Regions from separate parts of the Cupriavidus sp. FW305-F7 genome, predicted to be linked through region 2. Evidence: predicted binding sites of a transcription regulator. Region 2 holds the regulator's gene; each other region holds the start of a gene.
The links. The regulator sigma-54, encoded in region 2, starts transcription at its own class of promoters, with help from an activator protein. The targets are predictions, from matches to a motif close to TGGCANGNAANCTGCTTT.
Positions count from the first base shown of each region.

Region 1: the regulator sigma-54 is predicted to act here: its motif matches at 948-965, upstream of AC3WL8_RS05780 (isopenicillin N synthase family dioxygenase).
Region 3: the regulator sigma-54 is predicted to act here: its motif matches at 1,397-1,414, upstream of urtA (urea ABC transporter substrate-binding protein).

Region 1 covers NZ_JBYSYC010000004.1:201,635-204,906, reverse strand. Annotated here, with positions in the region: gene AC3WL8_RS05785 (ABC transporter substrate-binding protein) at 1-638, opposite strand, end outside; gene AC3WL8_RS05780 (isopenicillin N synthase family dioxygenase) at 1,181-2,179, shown strand; gene AC3WL8_RS05775 (superoxide dismutase family protein) at 2,255-2,839, opposite strand; gene AC3WL8_RS05770 (LysR family transcriptional regulator) at 2,958-3,272, opposite strand, start outside.
Region 2 covers NZ_JBYSYC010000007.1:61,474-64,745, reverse strand. Annotated here, with positions in the region: gene lptA (lipopolysaccharide transport periplasmic protein LptA) at 1-135, shown strand, start outside; gene lptB (LPS export ABC transporter ATP-binding protein) at 193-993, shown strand; gene AC3WL8_RS08750 (RNA polymerase factor sigma-54) at 1,129-2,610, shown strand; gene hpf (ribosome hibernation-promoting factor, HPF/YfiA family) at 2,659-3,009, shown strand.
Region 3 covers NZ_JBYSYC010000012.1:70,717-73,988, reverse strand. Annotated here, with positions in the region: gene urtA (urea ABC transporter substrate-binding protein) at 86-1,342, opposite strand; gene cyoD (cytochrome o ubiquinol oxidase subunit IV) at 1,696-2,064, opposite strand; gene cyoC (cytochrome o ubiquinol oxidase subunit III) at 2,064-2,708, opposite strand; gene cyoB (cytochrome o ubiquinol oxidase subunit I) at 2,714-3,272, opposite strand, start outside.

The sequences.
Region 1 (3,272 bases), on a different contig from region 2:
AACACCGTGATCTTCTCTGGCCCCATGCCGCGCGCCTTCAGGTTCAGCAGGCCGGTGAAGAAAAAATAGGCGGCGGCATCGAAGTCGCCCTTGACGAAGCGCGTGTCGCCGATATCGGGCGTGACGCTCTCCCACTTCACGCCGCCGGGGTCGAAGCCCTGCGCCCTGGCGAAGACAGGGAACAGCTTGCGCGAGGCATTGAACGGCTGGCCCAGGATGGACTTGCCGGCCAGGTCCGCGGGCCTGACGATGCCGCTGCCCTTGCGCACCAGGATCGCGTTCGGATTCAGGTCGTACTGGATGGCCACCGCCTTGAGCGCGGCGGACGGGTTGGTGGTGTTGAATTCGATCATCGCCGCCAGGTCGGCCGAGGCGCAGTCATAGGCGCCGCCCGCGACCAGGCTGATGGCCGAAGCCGAGCCGTTGCCAGTATCGATGGTGACGTCGAGCCCGGCGTCCTTGTAGTAGCCGCGCTGGTGCGCCAGCAGGAACCCCGCGCCCGAGGCTTCCACCTTCCAGCCGAGATTGAACTTGAACTTCTGCAGCGAGCCCGCCGCGCGGACATGGGGCACCGCGAACGGGGCGGCGGCAAGCAGGGCGGTGGCGCCAGTGGCGCGCAGGAAGGAACGGCGACGCATGTCTTTCTCCGGAACGAATGTCACTGGACGATGCGTGCGCGGGCGGCTGGCGCGGGTGCAGAAGGAGAGCGTGGCCTCCCGAGACGCCGGCACCACGCCGCGCCGGCATGCGGCCAGGGCATGCGCGGGGACCGTGCACATCATCGGGAGCAATTTCCGGGCGGCGTGCCGCTGAACGCTTCTACTCCGTTGCGGTTTCAGCAGGATCCGTGCCGGGCGCTGCGCGGCGCCATGCACCAAGCCGTTGCCCGGCATGCGCCATCACAGCGCAATCCCCGGCGCAATGCTGCGATCCCGGTGCAAAACCCCTGGCCCGGAACCTGCATAACCTCAGGCAAGAGTAGAAGCGTTCACCATCCCCGCGGCGCGTCGCAGACGCACGCCGGATGGCCGGGAATTGCTCTTGAAGTCCGTGCCCCTCGCCATCGCGCAGGCTGGCACAGGCGACCTCAGGAGCGCGTTGTCCCGGCGTGCGTTGCCATGGGTGGTCTGCCTGTGCCGGCGAGGGGCCAATCCCTGACCCGCATTGCACAAGGAACACCATGAGCCAACCAGACACCGCCTACGCCCTGGCCGAACTCCACCGCGAATCGCGCATGGGCGCGTTCGGTTCGGAAACCCGCCAGCGCGAGATCCGCCGCATCGACCTGTCCGACTACGCGCGGCGCAAGGCGCAAATCGCCGATGAACTGTGGAAGGCATCGGTCGACGTCGGCTTCTTCCAGATCGCCAACCACGGCATCGACCTGGCCAGGGTGCGCGAAGCCTTCGCCATGACCGAGCACTTCTTCGCGCTGCCCGACGCCGTCAAGGCGCAATACCCGCTGCAGAAGGCCAACAACGCCGGCTGGGAAAGCCGCGCGCAGGTGCGCCCCTCGACCGGCACCCCGGACCAGAAGGAGTCCTACCAGATCACGCGCCCGCATATGGCCGGGCTGTGGCCCGGCGATGACGAACTGGAAGGCTTCCGCGCCACCATGCTTGCCTTCGAGGCGCAATGCTGGGAGGTGGGCATGAAGGTGCTGTCGTGCTTTGCCGGCAAGCTCGGCTTTGCCAGCGACTTCTTCACGCAGGCGCACGATCCGCGGGCGCCGGACTACCAGAGCACGCTACGGCTGCTGCACTACTACGCGATCCCGCCCGAACTGCGCGACAAGCTGGACCTCTGGCGCGCCGGCGCGCATACGGATTTCGATTGCCTGACGCTGCTGTTCCAGCGCCCCGGCCAGGGCGGCCTGCAGGTCTGCCCCGGCAAGGAGATGGAGGCGCAGGCATGGACCCCGATCGAGCCGGACGAGGAAGTCATCACCTGCAATATCGGCGACATGCTGATGCGCTGGAGCGACGACCGGCTGCCGTCGAACTTCCACCGCGTGCGCAATCCCGCGCCGGATGAATACATGGGTCCGCGCTACAGCATGGCGTTCTTCTGCCAGGCCAACCGCAGTGCGATGATCGAAGGGCCCGGCGGCAAGTATCCGCCGATCAGCGCGGGGGATTACCTGCGGCAGCGGGTGAATGCGAATTTCAAGGGGTATTGAGGCAGCGAGTGATTGTCGCTGCCGAGGGAGAACACCGGCGGGCTTGTCAAAGCCCGCCGGCCGTTTGTGACGCGATCACGAAGCCGCCACCACGCCGCAAGCAATCCGCCCGCCCGCATTCCCGGTCGGCTGCGTCTTGTAGTCGTCCGGGTCCTTGTGTACCACCACCGCGCGGCCGATCACGCCGTTGGCGCCCGTGCCAACGGTCAGGTCCGGCAGCAGCATGCTGACGCGCACGTTGCCGTTGGCGTCCGCGGTGACGTTGTTCATGTCGCCGGCGTGGTGGTCGGGCATGGTCATCTGGCCGTGGGGCTTGCCGGTCGGGTTGAAGTGGCCGCCCGCGCTCATCGCGTCAGGCGCCGAGCAGTCGCCCTTCTCATGGACGTGGAAGCCGTGCACCGAGCTGGGCGGCAGGCCGGTGATCGCCGCGGTCATCATCACGCCGCCCGGCTGCTGCTGGAAGTTCACGGTGCCGGCGGTATTGGTGCCGCTCTTGGGCTGGAGCGTGGCCGTCGCCCTAGCGCTGGCGCTGGCGCTGGTGCTGGTGCTGGCGCCGGACGCGCTGGCTGCAGACGAGGAGGTCTTGCCGGAGCCGGCGCAGCCGGCCAGTGCAATGGTCGCTGCAATGCAGGCCGCCAGGGGGGTAAGCACTTGTTTCATCGGACTCCTCTTCTTGTCGTGATTTCGGAAAAAACAGTATAGGCTGGCCGGCGCCAGGCCGATTTCCGGTTTTGTCCTACATACCGCACTAGACTGCGGCCACTAGCCTATCACGCCATCAGGCCGCGACCGCCAGCCGCTGCTGTGCCGCACCAAAGTGCGGGTGGCGCGAGAACAGGTCCGCTGCCCAGTTGACGAACACCCGCACCTTGGCCGACAGGTGCCGGTTCTGCGGATACATCGCCGAGATCGGCAGTTCTTCGGTCTGCCAGTCGGTCATGATCTCCACCAGCCGGCCGCTGGCCACATAGGGCTCGGCCATGGCGCGCGAGACCCGTGCCACGCCGTGGCCTTCCAGCGCGCAGCCCATGTAGACATCGGCATCGTTGGTGGAAATGGCCGATGGCAGCAACACCTCGCTGCGCTCCATGCC
Region 2 (3,272 bases):
GCCGCGGCCGCCAATCCGTCCGGTCGCGTGCGCGCGGTGTTGTCGCCGCGCCAGGACCAGAAGGCCGGCGCCACGGGCAATGGCGGCTCGCCGCTGGACCTGAAGACGGCGCCCGCGCCTGCCAACAAACCCTGACGCCTGGCGCCGGCTTGCCTGCCCGCGCCAGAAACGCCTGAACGCCAGACCGTGCCAATGACCGATACCGCAACCATCGCCGACAAGCCTTCCGTCGAAGCCTCCACCGTCCTTCCCGGCGGCAGCACGCTGGTCGTGCGCCACCTGAAGAAGCGCTATGGCTCGCGCACGGTGGTCAAGGACGTCTCGCTCGACGTGAAGAGCGGCGAGGTGGTCGGCCTGCTCGGGCCTAACGGCGCGGGCAAGACCACCTCGTTCTACATGATCGTGGGCCTGGTGGCGCTGGACGAAGGCGATATCGTGCTCGACGGCGACCACATCAGCGGCCTGCCGATCCACGAGCGCGCGCGCATGGGGCTATCGTACCTGCCGCAGGAAGCCTCGGTGTTCCGCAAGCTCAACGTCGAAGAGAACATCCGCGCGGTGCTGGAGCTTCAGGTGAGCAACGGCAAGCCGCTGCCCAAGACCGAGATCGAGCGCCGCCTGGATTCGCTGCTCGACGACCTGCAGATCGCGCACCTGCGCAACAACCCGGCGCTGTCGCTATCGGGCGGCGAGCGCCGCCGTGTCGAAATCGCGCGCGCGCTGGCGTCGTCGCCGCGCTTCATCCTGCTGGACGAACCCTTCGCCGGCGTGGACCCGATCGCCGTGGGCGAGATCCAACGCATCGTCAGTTTCCTCAAGGCACGCAATATCGGCGTGCTGATCACCGACCACAACGTGCGCGAGACGCTCGGCATCTGCGACCACGCCTACATCATCAGCGAAGGCACGGTGCTGGCCGCGGGCCAGCCCGAGGAAATCATCGCCAATGACGCAGTGCGGCGCGTCTACCTGGGCGAGAACTTCCGCATGTGACTTAACGGCCTGCCCGCGAGCGGCAGGCCTCTTCGCGGGCGCGCGTGGGCCCTCCCACAGCCAGCGGCGATCGGACCGCATAAGCGATAGCAATTTCCGTTCCAACAACGGAAAGATGCGCATAGAATAGCTCGCATGAAACCGTCGCTACAGCTCCGTCTTTCCCAGCATCTGGCCCTGACCCCGCAACTGCAGCAGTCGATCCGGCTGCTGCAGCTCTCCACGCTGGAACTGCAGCAAGAGGTCGAACAGGCGCTGACGGAAAACCCGCTGCTCGAGCGCGAGAACGACTGGATCGAAAGCCCGCTGCGCGTGGCGGCCGACGGCTCGGTCAACCTGCAGAGCGCACCGGCGCCCGCCCCGGCTGAGCCCCAGGGCAATGGCGAGGCTCGCGCCGACGGCGCGGGTGACGACGACAGCTATGGCGACAGCGGCAACGGCGACGACTACGGCAGCGGCGACTGGAGCCTGGACGACTTTGCCCGCCGCCCCCAGGGCGACGAGGATGAAAAAACGCCGATGCAGCTGCGCGAGGCCGAGCCCACGCTGCGCGAGTACCTGATGGAGCAGCTCACGCCGCTGAAGATCTCGGCGCGCGACAAAGGCCTGGCCATCTTCCTGATCGAATCGCTCGACGACGATGGCTACCTGAGCGCATCGCTTGAGGAGATCTGCACGGAGTTGCCGGAAGAACTCGAGTTCGAGATCGACGAAGTCCACGCCATCCTCACGCTGCTGCAGAGTTTCGACCCGCCCGGCGTGGGTGCGCGCAACGCCGCCGAGTGCCTGGCCCTGCAGTTGCGACGCCTGACGCACCCGCAACGCGAACTGGCGCTGAACATCGTTAGCAATCACCTGGAGTTGCTCGCAGTACGCGACTACACGCGGCTGAAGAAGGCACTGCAGGTAGATGAAGTGGCACTGAAGTCCGCACACGAACTGATCCGCTCGCTGGCGCCCTACCCCGGCCATGCGTACAGCCGCCCGGAAGCGGACTTTGTGGTGCCGGACGTGTTCGTGCGCAAGGGTGGCGGCGGCTGGATCGCGCAGCTCAATCCGGATGTGATGCCGAGGCTGCGCATCAACGATATGTATGCCCAAATCCTGCGTGGCGCGAAGGGTGAGTCCGGCACGGCCGGACTGCAGCAAAAGCTGCAAGAGGCGCGCTGGCTGATCAAGAACATCCAGCAAAGGTTCGACACAATCCTGCGTGTCTCGCAGGCCATTGTCGAGCGTCAAAAGAACTTTTTCAGTCACGGCGAAATCGCCATGCGCCCCTTGGTTTTGCGGGAGATTGCCGATACACTGGGTTTACACGAGTCAACCATCTCCCGGGTGACGACCAATAAATTCATGGCAACGCCGATGGGTACTTTCGAACTGAAGTACTTCTTCGGCAGCCACGTGTCCACCGAAACCGGTGGCGCGGCTTCATCAACGGCCATCCGCGCCTTGATCAAGCAACTGATAGGAGCCGAAGACCCGAGGAATCCCCTTTCCGACAGTCGCATTGCCGAACTGCTGGGTGAGCAAGGCTTTGTTGTTGCGCGCCGCACTGTTGCCAAGTATCGCGAAGCCCTGAAGATCCCCGCAGTCAATCTCCGCAAGTCTTTGTAGCCGAGCCCACCGCCTGCCTGGTGAGGCTCTTTCAGAAGGAGAAGCGCTATGAACTTCAAGATCAGTGGACACCACCTGGACATCACGCCCCCTCTGCGTGAGTACGTGGAAACGAAGCTGGAGCGAATCGTCAGGCATTTCGATCAGGTCATTGGCGTTAGCGTGCTGCTCTCTGTCGACAACCACAAGGAAAAGGACCGGCGTCAGTACGCGGAAATTAATCTACATCTCAAGGGCAAGGACATCTTTGTCGAGGCGCATCACGAAGACCTATATGCAGCGATCGACGCACTCGTCGACAAGCTGGACCGTCAGGTGATCCGCTACAAGGATCGCGTGCAAGGCCACGACCGCGAAGCGGTCAAGTACCAGATGGCCGCAGCGCAAATGCAGCAATGACCGTGCCCGGCAGCCCCGCAGCGGGCTGCTGAATCAGGATTGAACAGGCAAGCCGCGCCACGAAGCGCGGCTTTTTTGCGCCCTTGCGTTCCGGGTTGCCGCCGGCATGCCGCGCCCGCACTGGCGGTGCGGCCCGGCTGTGGCGCCGGAGCCAACGCTTTTCACCCGAATGGGCAAGAGTGTTCGCAAGCGCAGCGCCAAGGTGTATGCTGCGCCATACAAAGAGAGGGAATCCTGGCCGCGCCCCGCATCGGTGCGCCGGC
Region 3 (3,272 bases), on a different contig from region 2:
TGGGTGTGCGAAAGGGGGCGATGCGCTCCCCTCCCCCGCCTTGCGGGAGAAGGAAGCCATCGTCAGGGGCCGGACTGGCGTCCGCTTACATCACCTTGTCCGGCTTGCCTTCATTACCCGCGATGAACGGGCTCCACGGCTGCGCACGCACCGCCTTCGGCGTCTTCCACACCACCGAGAACTGGCCATCACCCTTCACTTCGCCGATCATCACCGGCTTGTACAGGTGGTGGTTCTCGCCCATGGTCAGGGTGAAGCCGTCCGGTGCCTTGAAGGTCTGGCCGTACATGGCGGCGCGCACCTTGTCGGTGTCGGTGGTGCCGGCCTTCTTCACGGCCTGCGCCCACATGTGAATGCCGACGTAGGTGGCTTCCATCGGATCGTTGGTCACGCGTTTGTCGCCGCCGGGCAGATTGTTGGCCTTGACCCATGCCGCCCACTGCTTGCGGAAGGCATCGTTCTCGGGGTTCTTGACCGACATGAAGTAGTTCCATGCGGCCAGGTGGCCCACCAGCGGCTTGGTATCGATGCCGCGCAGTTCCTCTTCACCCACCGAGAACGCCACCACCGGCACGTCCTTGGCCTTCAGCCCGGCGTTGCCCAGCTCCTTGTAGAACGGCACGTTGGAGTCGCCGTTGATAGTGGAGATCACCGCGGTCTTGCCGCCCTGCGAGAACTTCTTGATATTGGCGACGATGGTCTGGTAGTCGCTGTGGCCGAACGGGGTGTAGACCTCTTCGATGTCCTTGTCGGCCACGCCCTTGCTCTTCAGGAAGGCGCGCAGGATCTTGTTGGTGGTGCGCGGGTAGACGTAGTCCGTGCCCAGCAGGTAGAAGCGCTTGGCGCCGCCGCCTTCCTTACTCATCAGGTATTCCACCGCCGGGATCGCCTGCTGGTTGGGCGCTGCACCGGTGTAGAAGACGTTCTTCGACATCTCTTCGCCTTCATACTGCACCGGGTAGAACAGCAGCGAGTTCAGTTCCTCATAGACCGGGAGCACCGACTTGCGCGACACCGAGGTCCAGCAGCCGAAGGTCACTGCGACCTTGTCCTTGGTGATCAGCTGGCGCGCCTTTTCCGCGAACAGCGGCCAGTTCGAGGCCGGGTCCACCACCACCGGCTCCAGCTTGCGTCCCAGCACGCCGCCGCTCTTGTTGATCTCATCAATGGTCATCAGGGCCACGTCCTTCAGCGACGTCTCCGAAATGGCCATGGTGCCGGACAGCGAATGCAGGATGCCGACCTTGATCGGCTCCTTGGACTGCGCCAGCGCCAGCGGGCTGGTACCGATCATCGCCGCGGCGGCTATCGCCGACAGCTTCAGCATGTCACGTCGTTGCATTTTGCAGCTCCCGTTTATGGTGTTGGTCAGGGACTACGCTCCCCGGGTGATGCTTCTGCAACTAGCGTGCCATGGAGGCAAACGGCCTGATACCCACTGCGCCGGCGGCAGACGGCCTGCTGGCGCGGCGCGCAGGCGCTACCGCTGCCGGCGATCGCGTATCCGCACCAGGGCAGTGCGGGCGGCGCGCGCACCACTCCCGTGCATCGGTGCAATTCCGTGCGGGCGGCATGCGAAAGGCGCCAGGCGCTGCGCGCCCCGCACCAGGGCCGGGCACCATGCCCCAAGGCTGGCATGGGCAAAAAAAAGGGCCCCTTCCGGGGCCCCGCTTTCGATGCCAGGACGCTGGGTCCTTACATCACCATCATGTTGGCGTTCAGGTTGTGCATGATCCACAGCGAACCCGCCACCACGATCACCAGGATCAGCGCGGTGAACAGCAGCGCGATCACGTTGCTGCGCTGCTCAGACGACGTGTCCAGGTGCAGGAAGTACTTCAGGTGGACCAGCATCTGGACCACGGCCATGCCGAGGATGATCCAGAGGATGGTGCCCTTGTCCATGCTGCCGTCCATCACAAGCTTGAACGGGATCACGGTCAGGATCACGGCCAGGATGAAGCCGATCGCGTACGACTTGAAGCTGGCGTGGGTGTCGTGGCCCGCGTGCGAATCGTGCGAGTCGTGGGCGCCGTGCGCCGCCGGTGCGTTGTGTTGTGCCATCACAGATGTCCCATCAGGTAGACCACGGTAAACACGCCGATCCAGACCACGTCCAGGAAGTGCCAGAACAGCGACAGGCAGGTCAGGCGCTTGGTCAGGGTCGGGGTGATGCCCTTCTTCGACAGTTGCCACATCAGCACGATCATCCACAGCATGCCGCTGGCAACGTGCAGGCCGTGGGTGCCGACCAGGGTGAAGAATGACGACAGGAACGCGCTGCGGCCCGGGCCGGCACCTTCGGCGATCAGGTGATGGAACTCGTTGATTTCCATCGCCATGAAGGCCAGGCCCAGCAGGAACGTGACGCCGAGCCACACCTGCACGCGGCTCAGGCTGCGGTTCTGCAGCGAGATCATCGCCATGCCGTACGTGATCGAGGAGAACAGCAGGATGAAGGTCTCCACCAGCACGTAGTTGAGCTCGAACAGCTCCTTCGCCGACGGGCCGCCTGCCAGCTCGCCGCGCAGCACGGCGAAAGCCGCGAACAGTCCGGCGAAGATGATGCAGTCGCTCATCAGGTAGATCCAGAAGCCATACACCGTATTGGCACTGGTATCGTGGTGCGCATGGTCATGGCCGTGCGCGTCGGCGTGAGCCGAGGCGCCTGCCTGCGCGGGGATGCGGTCTAGGACTTGAGTCGACATGGTTCTCAGGCTTGCGAAGCAATGCGCTGCAGTTGGCGCGTTTCGATCTGCTCGACCTCGGTGGCCGGCACGTAGTAGTCGATGTGGTCGTCGTTGCTGCGGTGGATGAACGCCCAGATCATGCCCACCAGGCCAACCGCGGCCATCCACCAGATATGCCAGGTCAGGGCAAAGCCGAACACCAGGCTGAAGGCGCCGATGATGAAGCCCGCGCCCGTGTTCTTGGGCATGTGGATCTTCTCGTAGCCTTCGGTCGGCAGGGTCTCGCCGCGGGCCTTCATGTCGGCGAACGCGTCCAGGTCACGCACCACAGGGGTGTGCGCGAAGTTGTAGAACGGCGGCGGCGACGAGGTGGCCCACTCCAGGGTGCGGCCGCCCCACGGGTCGCCGGTCACGTCGGCCAGCTTCTTGCGGTCGCGGATCGACACCACGATCTGCAGCACCTGGAAGAAGATGCCCAGCGCCACGAACACCACGCCGACCACGGCCAGGTACAGCCACGGCGTCCAGGCCGGGTTGTCGGTGTGGTTCAGGCGGCGGGTCATGCCCATCAGGCCCAGCACG